Regions from separate parts of the Bradyrhizobium sp. F1.4.3 genome, predicted to be linked through region 2. Evidence: predicted binding sites of a transcription regulator. Region 2 holds the regulator's gene; each other region holds the start of a gene.
What was found. Region 2 encodes PhoB, which activates phosphate uptake and scavenging genes when phosphate is short. Its sites were predicted from a motif close to TGTCATNNANCTGTCAT; they were not measured.
Positions count from the first base shown of each region.

Region 1: ABIB73_RS30800 (UDP-2,3-diacylglucosamine diphosphatase) is a predicted target of PhoB. The motif match lies at 1,529-1,545, and genes of this name have one in related genera.
Region 3: ABIB73_RS03660 (DUF47 domain-containing protein) is a predicted target of PhoB. The motif match lies at 1,979-1,995, and genes of this name have one in related genera.

Region 1 covers NZ_JBEPRN010000017.1:78,354-81,624, reverse strand. The annotation lists gene ABIB73_RS30805 (glycosyltransferase family 4 protein) at 1-693, opposite strand, end outside; gene ABIB73_RS30800 (UDP-2,3-diacylglucosamine diphosphatase) at 693-1,505, opposite strand; gene thiD (bifunctional hydroxymethylpyrimidine kinase/phosphomethylpyrimidine kinase) at 1,722-2,522, opposite strand; gene ABIB73_RS30790 (ATP-binding protein) at 2,796-3,271, shown strand, end outside.
Region 2 covers NZ_JBEPRN010000008.1:94,916-98,186, forward strand. The annotation lists gene pstB (phosphate ABC transporter ATP-binding protein PstB) at 1-72, shown strand, start outside; gene phoU (phosphate signaling complex protein PhoU) at 84-800, shown strand; gene phoB (phosphate regulon transcriptional regulator PhoB) at 823-1,530, shown strand; gene ABIB73_RS21555 (GcrA family cell cycle regulator) at 1,786-2,295, opposite strand; gene ABIB73_RS21560 (aspartate aminotransferase family protein) at 2,753-3,271, shown strand, end outside.
Region 3 covers NZ_JBEPRN010000001.1:735,052-738,322, forward strand. The annotation lists gene sugE (quaternary ammonium compound efflux SMR transporter SugE) at 1-276, shown strand, start outside; gene ABIB73_RS03655 (inorganic phosphate transporter) at 269-1,276, opposite strand; gene ABIB73_RS03660 (DUF47 domain-containing protein) at 1,292-1,936, opposite strand; gene ABIB73_RS03665 (branched-chain amino acid ABC transporter permease) at 2,093-3,061, opposite strand; gene ABIB73_RS03670 (branched-chain amino acid ABC transporter permease) at 3,063-3,271, opposite strand, start outside.

The DNA.
Region 1 (3,271 bases), on a different contig from region 2:
GTGCTTTTCCCCCAGGAAGATCGCGTCCGGATAGGCCTCTTCGAGCGCGGCACGCGCCGGGCCGTCACCGACGATCACCTTGGTGCCGGGCAAATCGAGGTCGAGGAAGGCTTCGAGATTCTTCTCGACCGAGACCCGGCCGACGGAGAGGAACACCGGTGCCGGGAAGCAGAGATCGATGGCGCGAGGGTGGAAAAGTTTTGTGTCGACGCCGCGCGGCCACAGCACGACATTGGCAAAGCCGCGCTCGGTCAGTTCGCGGGCGAGCGCCGGCGTCGCCGCCATCACGGCCCGGCTGGTGCTGTGGAAGCGCCGCAGCGCCCGCCAGATCAGGGATTCCGGAACCGGCACCCTGGCGCGGACGTATTCGGGGAAGCGGGTGTGGAAGCTGGTGGTGAACGGCAGCTTGCGCTGGCGGCAGTAGCGGCGGACCATCAGGCCGATCGGCCCCTCCGTCGCAATATGGATGCTGTCCGGGCGCGCCTCTTCGATCAGCCTGGCGATCCGGGCCGGGCGCGGCATCGCGAGCCGCACGTCACGATAGCTCGGCATCGCGAAGGTGCGGAACGATTGCGGCGTCAGGAACGTGAACGCGACGTCAAGCCCCTCGGCGGCATCGGCAAGCTTGGTCAGCGTCCGAACCACACCGTTGACTTGCGGGTGCCAGGCGTCGGTCGCGACCAGGATGCGCATCAAGCCGCCCTTGCTGCCACCTGCGGAACTTCCGCCGGCTTCCGCGCCGGATCGGCCCAGGTGATGATCTCGAAATGGCCGTCGTCGTGCTCGACCAGCGCGGTGCAGCTCTCCACCCAGTCGCCGCAGTTCATGTAGCGGATGCCGCCCTCGTCGCGGATGACGGCATAGTGGATGTGGCCGCAGATCACGCCGTCGGCGTCGTGGCGGCGCGCCTCGGCGGCGAGCGCCTGCTCGAACGCGCCGATATAGTTGACGGCGTTCTTGACCTTCTGCTTGGCCCATTGCGACAGCGACCAATAGGGCACGCCGAACATGCGCCGGAAGAAGTTGACGAAGCGATTCATCTGGATCGCGAAATCGTAGGCCTTGTCGCCGAGATGGGCGAGCCAGCGCGCGTTCTGCACCACGAGGTCGAAGATGTCGCCGTGGATGACGAGAAAGCGCTTGCCGTCCACGCCGGTGTGGACGGTGTTCTCGACGACGTCGATGCCGCCGAAATGCGTGCCGTAATAGTTGCGCAGGAACTCGTCGTGATTGCCGGGGATGTAGATGACCTTGGCGCCCTTGCGCGCCTTGCGCAAAAGCTTCTGGACCAGGTCGTTATGCGATTGCGGCCAGTGCCAGCTCGATTTCAGCGCCCAGCCATCGACGATGTCGCCGACGAGATAGATGGTATCGGCATCGTGGTAGCGCAGGAAGTCCAGCAGAAGGTCGGCTTGCGAGCCGCGGGCTCCGAGATGAACGTCCGAGATGAACAAGGTGCGAAAGCGCCGCTCAGGGCTCTCGTCACTCACATCGTAACTTCCCATGCGACAGCCTGTAACAATATCCCGTGACAGGGGGATGACCGATTGAACCTTTGAGGCACCCTCAGATACGAATCAAACCTCGCCTCGCCCTCCCCGCGAATATCAGTCGCATGCGACAATCAGGCGACATGGTTGAGCAATGGTTCCCCGCAAAAACCCGGACACCACGGCCATATTGGTTAACAGCGGTGGCCGGCGCGCCGCGCGAAGCCGGCGTCAGTAGAACTTGTGGAAATGATGGATCGGCCCGTGGCCGTGGCCGACGCTGAAGCGGTCGGCAGCTTCAATCGCCGCACTGATCCAGGCCTTGGCGTTGCGCACCGCGCGTTCGAGATCCTCGCCCTTGGCGAGACCCGCCGCGACCGCCGACGACAGCGAGCAGCCGGTGCCATGGGTGTTCTTGGTGGCGACGCGCGGCGCGGCGAGTGCGATGGTGTTTTCGGCATCGACGAGATAGTCGATGCTCTCGGCGCCCTCGCCGTGGCCGCCCTTGATCAGCACTGCGCGGCAGCCGAGCGCGAGCAGGCGACGCCCCTGGCTTTCGATATCGGCCTCGCGCAGAGCGACCGGCTCATCGAGCAGAGCGGCGGCCTCCGGCAGATTCGGTGTGATCACCGAGGCGAGCGGCATGAGTTTTGTGCGCAGGGCCTGGACGGCTTCCGACGCCAGCAGGCGGTCGCCGGAGGTTGCGACCATCACGGGATCGAGCACCACATGCCGGGGCGCCCAGCGCGACAGTGCGGCGGCGATCGCGTCGATGCTCGCGGTCTGCGCCACCATGCCGATCTTCACCGCGCCGACATCGAGATCGGAGAACACGGCGTCGATCTGCGCGGTGACGAACTCGGCGGGCACGGCGTGAATGCCGGTGACGCCCCTGGTGTTCTGCGCCGTCAGCGCCGTGATGGCGGAGGCGCCGTAGACACCGAGCGCGGCAAAGGTCTTGAGGTCCGCCTGAATGCCGGCGCCGCCGCTCGAATCGGAGCCGGCGATGGTGAGCGCCACGGGCGTCGTCATCGCGGGATACATTCGCTTGAGAAGGACACCGCCATGGCCTGTCCTAGCGCGACGGTGGCGCGCCAGCAAGCCGCAGCCGCGATTTGCGGCACCGCGAACGGGCGCCGACGCGGCTCTATCGACCCGCAATCGTGCACAGGCTGCAAAATTTAGCCTTGATACCGCCTTGGCCCTTGGCGTCCACATCGAGGAGTGAGACGTTGGTGGTGGAACCGACCAGCGACACCAATGTTGCGGGCTGCCCCCGGCCCGCAAGTCTATCGGGGTGGAATCATGTGGGCCTACTTCGAACGTCTTCTCGACTCCTCGATGCTTTCACCGCACGGCATCTGCCTGTTGTGGGAGCCTGAACTGATCTGGCTCCACGTCGTTTCGGACGCCTGCATCGCGGCTGCCTATTTCTCCATCCCGTTTGCCCTCGCGATTCTCGTCACCAAGCGGCGTGACCTCAAGTTCGGGTGGGTCTATTGGGCGTTCGCGGTCTTCATCACGGCGTGCGGCCTGACGCATCTGCTGTCGATCTACACGCTCTGGGTCCCGGTCTATGGCATCGAGGGCATGGTCAAGGCGGTGACGGCGGTGGCGTCGGTCTTCACCGCCGGCGCGCTCTGGCCGCTGTTGCCAAAGATCCTGACGATCCCCTCTCCATTCGAACTCAAGAAAGTTCAGGCCGCACTCGAAGAGGAGGAGATCAAGAGCCGGGATGCAGCCCTGCTGCTCAGGCAGGTCCGTGAAGCCCAGCGCGCGCT
Region 2 (3,271 bases):
GACACCAGCAAGATCTTTACCTCGCCGACCGATCGGCGCACGCAGGACTACATCACCGGCCGCTTCGGCTGAGGAGACAGGACATGGGTTCCGAACATACCGCAAAGGCCTTCGACACCGACCTCCAGGAACTCACTCGGCTGGTCGCCGAGATGGGCGGCCTCGCCGAGCGCATGATCGTCGATTCCGTCGATGCGCTGATCCGCCGCGACGTCCCGCTCGGCCAGCGCGTGGTCGCAACCGACGTCGAGATCGACGCGCTTCAGAAGAAGATCGAGGAGCGCGCCGTGCTCACCATCGCGCGCCGCCAGCCGATGGCGATCGACCTGCGCGAGATCGTCGGTGCGATGCGCGTCGCGACCGATCTCGAGCGCATTGGCGACCTCGCCAAGAACATGGGCAAGCGCGTCGCGGCGCTGGAGACCGATTTTCATCCGCTCAAGCTGTTCCGCGGCCTCGAGCACATGACCGACCTCGTGCAGCAGCAGGTCAAATCGGTGCTGGACGCCTATGCCGCGCACGACCTGCCGGCGGCGATGGCGGTGTGGAAGGGCGACGAGGAAGTCGACGCCATCTGCACCTCGCTGTTCCGCGAGCTCCTTACCTACATGATGGAGGATCCGCGCAACATCTCGTTCTGTATCCACCTGATGTTCTGCGCCAAGAACATCGAGCGGATCGGTGACCACGCCACCAATATCGCCGAGACCGTGTTCTACATGATCGAAGGTCAGGCGATGACCGACAAACGCCCGAAGGGTGATATGACGACCTTCGCCACGACGGTTCCGAATACTTGAACACTTAAGGAGCGACGACCCGATGGGCGCACGCATTATGGTGGTTGAGGATGAGGAAGCTCTCACCGAGCTGCTTCGCTACAACCTGGAAGGCGACGGCTATGACGTCGAGACGGTGATGCGCGGCGACGACGCCGACACCCGCCTCAAGGAGCACATCCCCGACCTGATCGTGCTCGACTGGATGCTGCCGGGCCTCTCCGGGATCGAGTTGTGCCGGCGCTTGCGTGCCCGGTCCGACACCAAGCAGCTCCCGATCATCATGCTCACCGCGCGCGGCGAGGAGAGCGAGCGGGTGCGCGGACTTGCGACCGGGGCCGACGACTACATCGTCAAGCCGTTCTCGGTGCCGGAGCTCCTGGCACGCGTGAAGGGACTGCTCAGGCGCGCAAGCCCCGAGCGGCTCGCCACCGTACTGGCTTTTGGCGACATCGAGCTCGACCGGGAAAAACGCCGCGTGGCGCGCTCGGGCCGGCCGATCGATCTCGGCCCGACCGAATATCGCCTGCTCGAGTTCTTCCTGGAGCATCCCGGCCGCGTGTTCTCGCGCGAGCAGTTGCTCGACAGTGTCTGGGGTCGTGACATCTACATCGACGAGCGCACCGTCGACGTGCATATCGGCCGCCTGCGCAAGCTGCTCAATCTCGGCCGCGAGCAGGACCCGATCCGCACCGTGCGCGGCGCGGGCTATGCGCTAGATGATCGCTTTGCGAAGGCGGAGCAGGCGTAAGGCTGGGGGCGTTGTGTTAGCGGATTGCAGCCACGTTCTCAGTGTCGTCCCGGACAAGCGTAAGCGCAGATCCGGGACCCATAACCACAGGGCGTAGTTGTTGCGCGAAGAAGGTAACCCCGAGTCTCCGTAGCCACATCTTGCAGTGGCTATGGGTCCCGGATCTGCGCGCGCTTAGGGCGCGCTTGTCCGGGACGACATCGAGTTTGCTGGGCCGTCATCGTGTGACGGCTCCATCTTGATTTCAGAACTGACTCACCGCGCGGGCTTCGGTGCCGCCCGTCGGCGATCCGCCGCCGGCTGGTACGCGACGCGCGAATGCTGGGCGCAATAGGGCAGGCCGGAGAGCGCCTTGCCGCCGCAGAAGAAGAAATCCGGGCTCGAAGGATCGCCGACCGGCCAGTGGCAGGTCGCCTCGTTCAATTCGAGCAGCGACAGCCGCTGGCTCATCGGCACCACGTTGTCGTAGGTGACCGGATCAGGCTCCACCTCGACCTCGAAGGCCTGCGCCAGCGCGGTGTTGCCGCGCGCGATCGGCCGGGTCACCCGCATCATGTGCTGCGCGGGACGCGCCTTGCGCGGCCTCGGCGCCGCCGAAGACGGGCTCTTGGCGCGGCCGGACAACCCGAGCCTGTGCACCTTGCCGATCACGGCGTTGCGGGTCACATTGCCGAGCTCGGCTGCGATCTGGCTGGCCGAAAGTCCGGCCTCCCAGAGCTTTTTCAGCTGTTCGACGCGATCGTCGGACCAGGTCAAAACCGTCATTGCACCCTTTCCTTCGTCGCGCGCCTGCCATTCTGGGGCTGCACAACGAATGCCTAAGCCTCGAAAAACCCGTGCCGTCAGAATCCCTTAAGGCTCGCCGGGCGCGCCAATAACGCCCGAACGTTTACGCCGGTACATGAGGACCTAGAGGATCAGAACTGCTGCACGAGATGTCGTATCTGACAAGCCAAACGCTACAATATGGCGTGACTCGCGCGCAAGAGTCCGCCGACTCGCTTCCACATGTTCCGTGGCCAAAACCCCGCAAATTCGTCACCGCAAGACTACGGATTCAGCGTTTCGCGAGGCTTTCCGGGCGGCATTGACACCCGTGGTGCCAAGCATAAGATGGTGGTGCGTGCCGCCCTTAAAAGGCGGCACGTTTCGTTTTCCGGGCCAGTCAATGGTGCGCTGCGTGAAGCACGTACAGGCTGTCCTCAACACCCAAGTGACCGTCATGACCAACAGCGCAGCGCCGCATTTGCTCCCCGTTTTCGCCAGGACCGATCTCGGTTTCGAACGCGGCGAGGGCTGCTGGCTGATTGCGACCAATGGTGATCGCTATCTCGATTTCACCTCGGGCGTGGCGGTGAATGCGCTCGGCCATGCCCATCCCGCGCTGGTCAAGGCGTTGCAGGAGCAGGCCACAAAGCTCTGGCACATGTCGAACCTGTTCCAGAGCCCGGACGGCGAGAAGCTCGCGGCCCGCCTTTGCAACGAGAGTTTCGCGGACTTCGTGTTCTTCTGCAATTCCGGCGCCGAAGCGCTGGAATGCGTGATCAAGGTCGTGCGCCGCTACCAGGCCATGAAAGGCCATCCCGATCGCTATCGCATGATCACCTTCGAGGGTGCCTTCCATGGCCGTACGCTGGCGACGCTGGCTGCGACCGGCTCGGCAAAATATCTCGAAGGTTTCGGTCCGCCGATGGACGGCTTCGACCAGGTCCCGCATGGCGACCTTGATGCTGTGAAGAAG
Region 3 (3,271 bases), on a different contig from region 2:
ATCGCCTGGGCGATCGGTCTCAAATACACCGAGGGTTTTACCAGGCTCGTTCCGTCTGTCTTTACGCTCGCCGCCATGGCTGGAAGCGTGATCCTGCTGGGCCTCGCCCTGAAGACGCTGCCGATTGGAACCGCCTATGCGGTCTGGACCGGCATCGGCGCGGTCGGCACCGCGGCGCTCGGCATCATCCTGTTCGGTGAGCCCGCCGCCGCGTTCCGCCTTGCCAGCATCGGGTTGATCGTCGCCGGCATTGCCGGGCTGAAGCTCGTCACTTGATGAAAATCCTGACCGCCCACCAGGTCAGCGCCGCAACGATCGCCGAGGCCGGCATCGTGATTACCCAGGCATAGACGATCGAGCTGGCGACGTTCCAGCGCACCGCCGAGAGGCGGCGGGCGGCACCGACGCCGACGATGGCGCCGGTGATGGTATGGGTGGTCGAGACGGGAACCCCGAGGAAGGTGGCCATGAACAGCGTCGCGGCGCCACCAGTCTCGGCGCAAAAACCCTGCATCGGCGTCAATTTGGTGATGCGCAGGCCCATGGTGCGAACGATGCGCCAGCCGCCCATCAGGGTGCCCATCGCCATGGCCGCCTGGCACGACAGCACCACCCAGAACGGCACGAAGAATTCGCCGCCGAGGTGGCCCTGCGAATAGAGCAGCACGGCGATGATGCCCATGGTCTTTTGGGCGTCGTTGCCGCCATGGCCGAGCGAATAGAGCGAGGCTGAGGCGAATTGCAGGATGCGGAAGGCGCGATCCACGGCAAACGGGGTCGATCGCACCGAGGCCCAGGACACGATCGCGACCAACATCATCGCAAGCAGGAATCCGACGAGCGGAGACAGCACGATTGCGATCACCGTTTTGGACAATCCGCTCCAGACCGCCGCCGAGATCCCGGCTTTGGCCACGCCCGCGCCGAACAACCCGCCGATGAGCGCGTGCGAAGACGAGGACGGAATGCCGAGCGCCCATGTCACGAGGTTCCAGACGATGGCACCGACGAGGGCCGCGAAGATCACCTGGGCATCGACGATCGCGGGATCGATGATGCCGGTGCCGATGGTCTGGGCCACGTGCAGGCCGAACACCATGAACGCCACGAAATTGAAGAAGGCGGCCCAGAACACCGCGAATTGCGGCCGCAGCACGCGGGTCGAAACGATGGTCGCGATCGAATTGGCAGCGTCGTGCAAACCGTTCAGGAAGTCGAACAGCAGCGCGACGGCAATCAGTCCGACCAGGACGGGAAATCCCAACGCAGCATCCACGGCGCGGCCCCTGCGCTAGACTTGTTCAATGACGATGCTGTTAATCTCGTTCGCCACGTCATCGAAGCGATCGGCGACCTTTTCGAGATGATCGTATATCTCGGCCCCCACGATGAAGTTCATCGCGCTGCCGTCGCGATGCTTGAGGAACAGCTCCTTCAGGCCGATATCGTGGAGGTCGTCGACCCGGCCCTCGAGCTTGGTCAGCTCTTCCGTGATGGCGGTCAGCATCGCCACATTCTGGCCGATCGCCTGCATCAGCGGCAGCGCACGCCCGACCAGGTTGGCGCATTCGATCAGAAGCCCGCCGATCTCGCGCATCGGCGGTTCGAAGGCGCGGACCTCGAACAGCATCACGGCCTTGGCCGTCTGCTGCATCTGGTCGATGGCGTCGTCCATCGAGGTGATGAGGTTCTTGATGTCGCCACGGTCGAACGGCGTGATGAAGGTGCGACGCACCGCCGTCAGCACCTCACGCGTGATGTTGTCGGCGTCGTTCTCGAACTGGTTGACACGCTGGCAATAGACCGGCGTCTCCTCACCCCCGTTGAGCATGCCCTGGAGCGCGATGGAGCCCTGGATCACGGTCTGGGCATGGCGGTCGAACAGGTCGAAGAACCGTTCTTCCTTGGGCAGGAAAGCGCGAAACCATCGCATCATGAGGATAGGCTACCGGTTGGAAATGGCCCGGCCCGAGCGGGCCGTCACAAAACTGTCATAGACCATTTTCGCTCCGCGCGCGTGTCACCTCACGTCCGCGGTGCCAGGTCATCCACCGCTTTCAATCAACAGATAAATTGACGTTATATCAACACCTTAGAGCGAGCGCCGGAAGTAATGCGCGATCTCCCCGACCACGCCGCGGCGGAAGGTGAGCACGCAAATCACGAAGATCGAACCCTGGATCACCGTCACCCATTGGCCGAAGCTCGCCAGATATTGCTGCATGGCGATGATCACGAAGGCACCGACCACGGGGCCCAAGATGGTACCGAGGCCGCCGACCAGCGTCATCAGCACGACTTCGCCCGACATCGACCAGTGCACGTCGGTGAGCGAGGCATTCTGCGCCACAAACACCTTCAGCGAACCGGCGAAGCCCGCCAGCGTACCCGAGAGGACGAAGGCCAGGAATTTGTACTGGTCGGTCCGGTAACCTAGCGAGATCGCGCGCTGCTCATTCTCGCGGATCGACTTCAGGACCTCGCCGAAGGGCGAATTGATGATGCGGTAGATCAGCAGGAAGCCGGCGAGGAAGCCGACGAGCACGACATAGTAGAGAACGGTCGGCTTGGTCAGATCGAACACGCCGAACATCCGCCCCTGCGGAATGCCCTGGATGCCGTCCTCGCCATGGGTGAATGGCGCCTGGAGGTAGATGAAGTACAGGAGCTGCGACAGCGCCAGCGTGATCATCGAGAAATAGATGCCTTGGCGGCGGATCGAGATGTAACCGGTTATGATCGAGAGGACGAAGGCACCGGCAACACCGACGAGGATGCCGAGCTCCGGCGGCAGCCCCCACACCTTCAGTGCATGCGCGCTGCAATAGCCGGCCGTGCCCAAGAACATCGCGTGGCCGAACGACAGCAGGCCACCATAGCCGATCAGCAGGTTGAAGGCGCAGGCAAGCAGCGCGAAGCACAGCGCCTGCATTACGAAGAACGGATAGATGCCGCTGAATGGCACCGAGGCCAGCAGCAGCGCCATCACCACAAACACGATCATCTCGTCACGCATCGCGCGCGGGGTCACCGGCAGCGTGTCGTCCGTCAAGGCTGTCATATCAGGCCGCCCTTCCCGTCAATCCCGTTGGCTTCACCAAAAGCACCAGCACCATCAGGACGAACACGACGGTGTTGGAGGCCTCGGGATAAAAATACTTGGTCAGGCCCTCGATCACGCCGAGTGCAAAGCCCGTGATGATCGATCCCATGATCGAGCCCATGCCGCCGATCACCACCACCGCGAACACCACGATGATGAGGTCGGCGC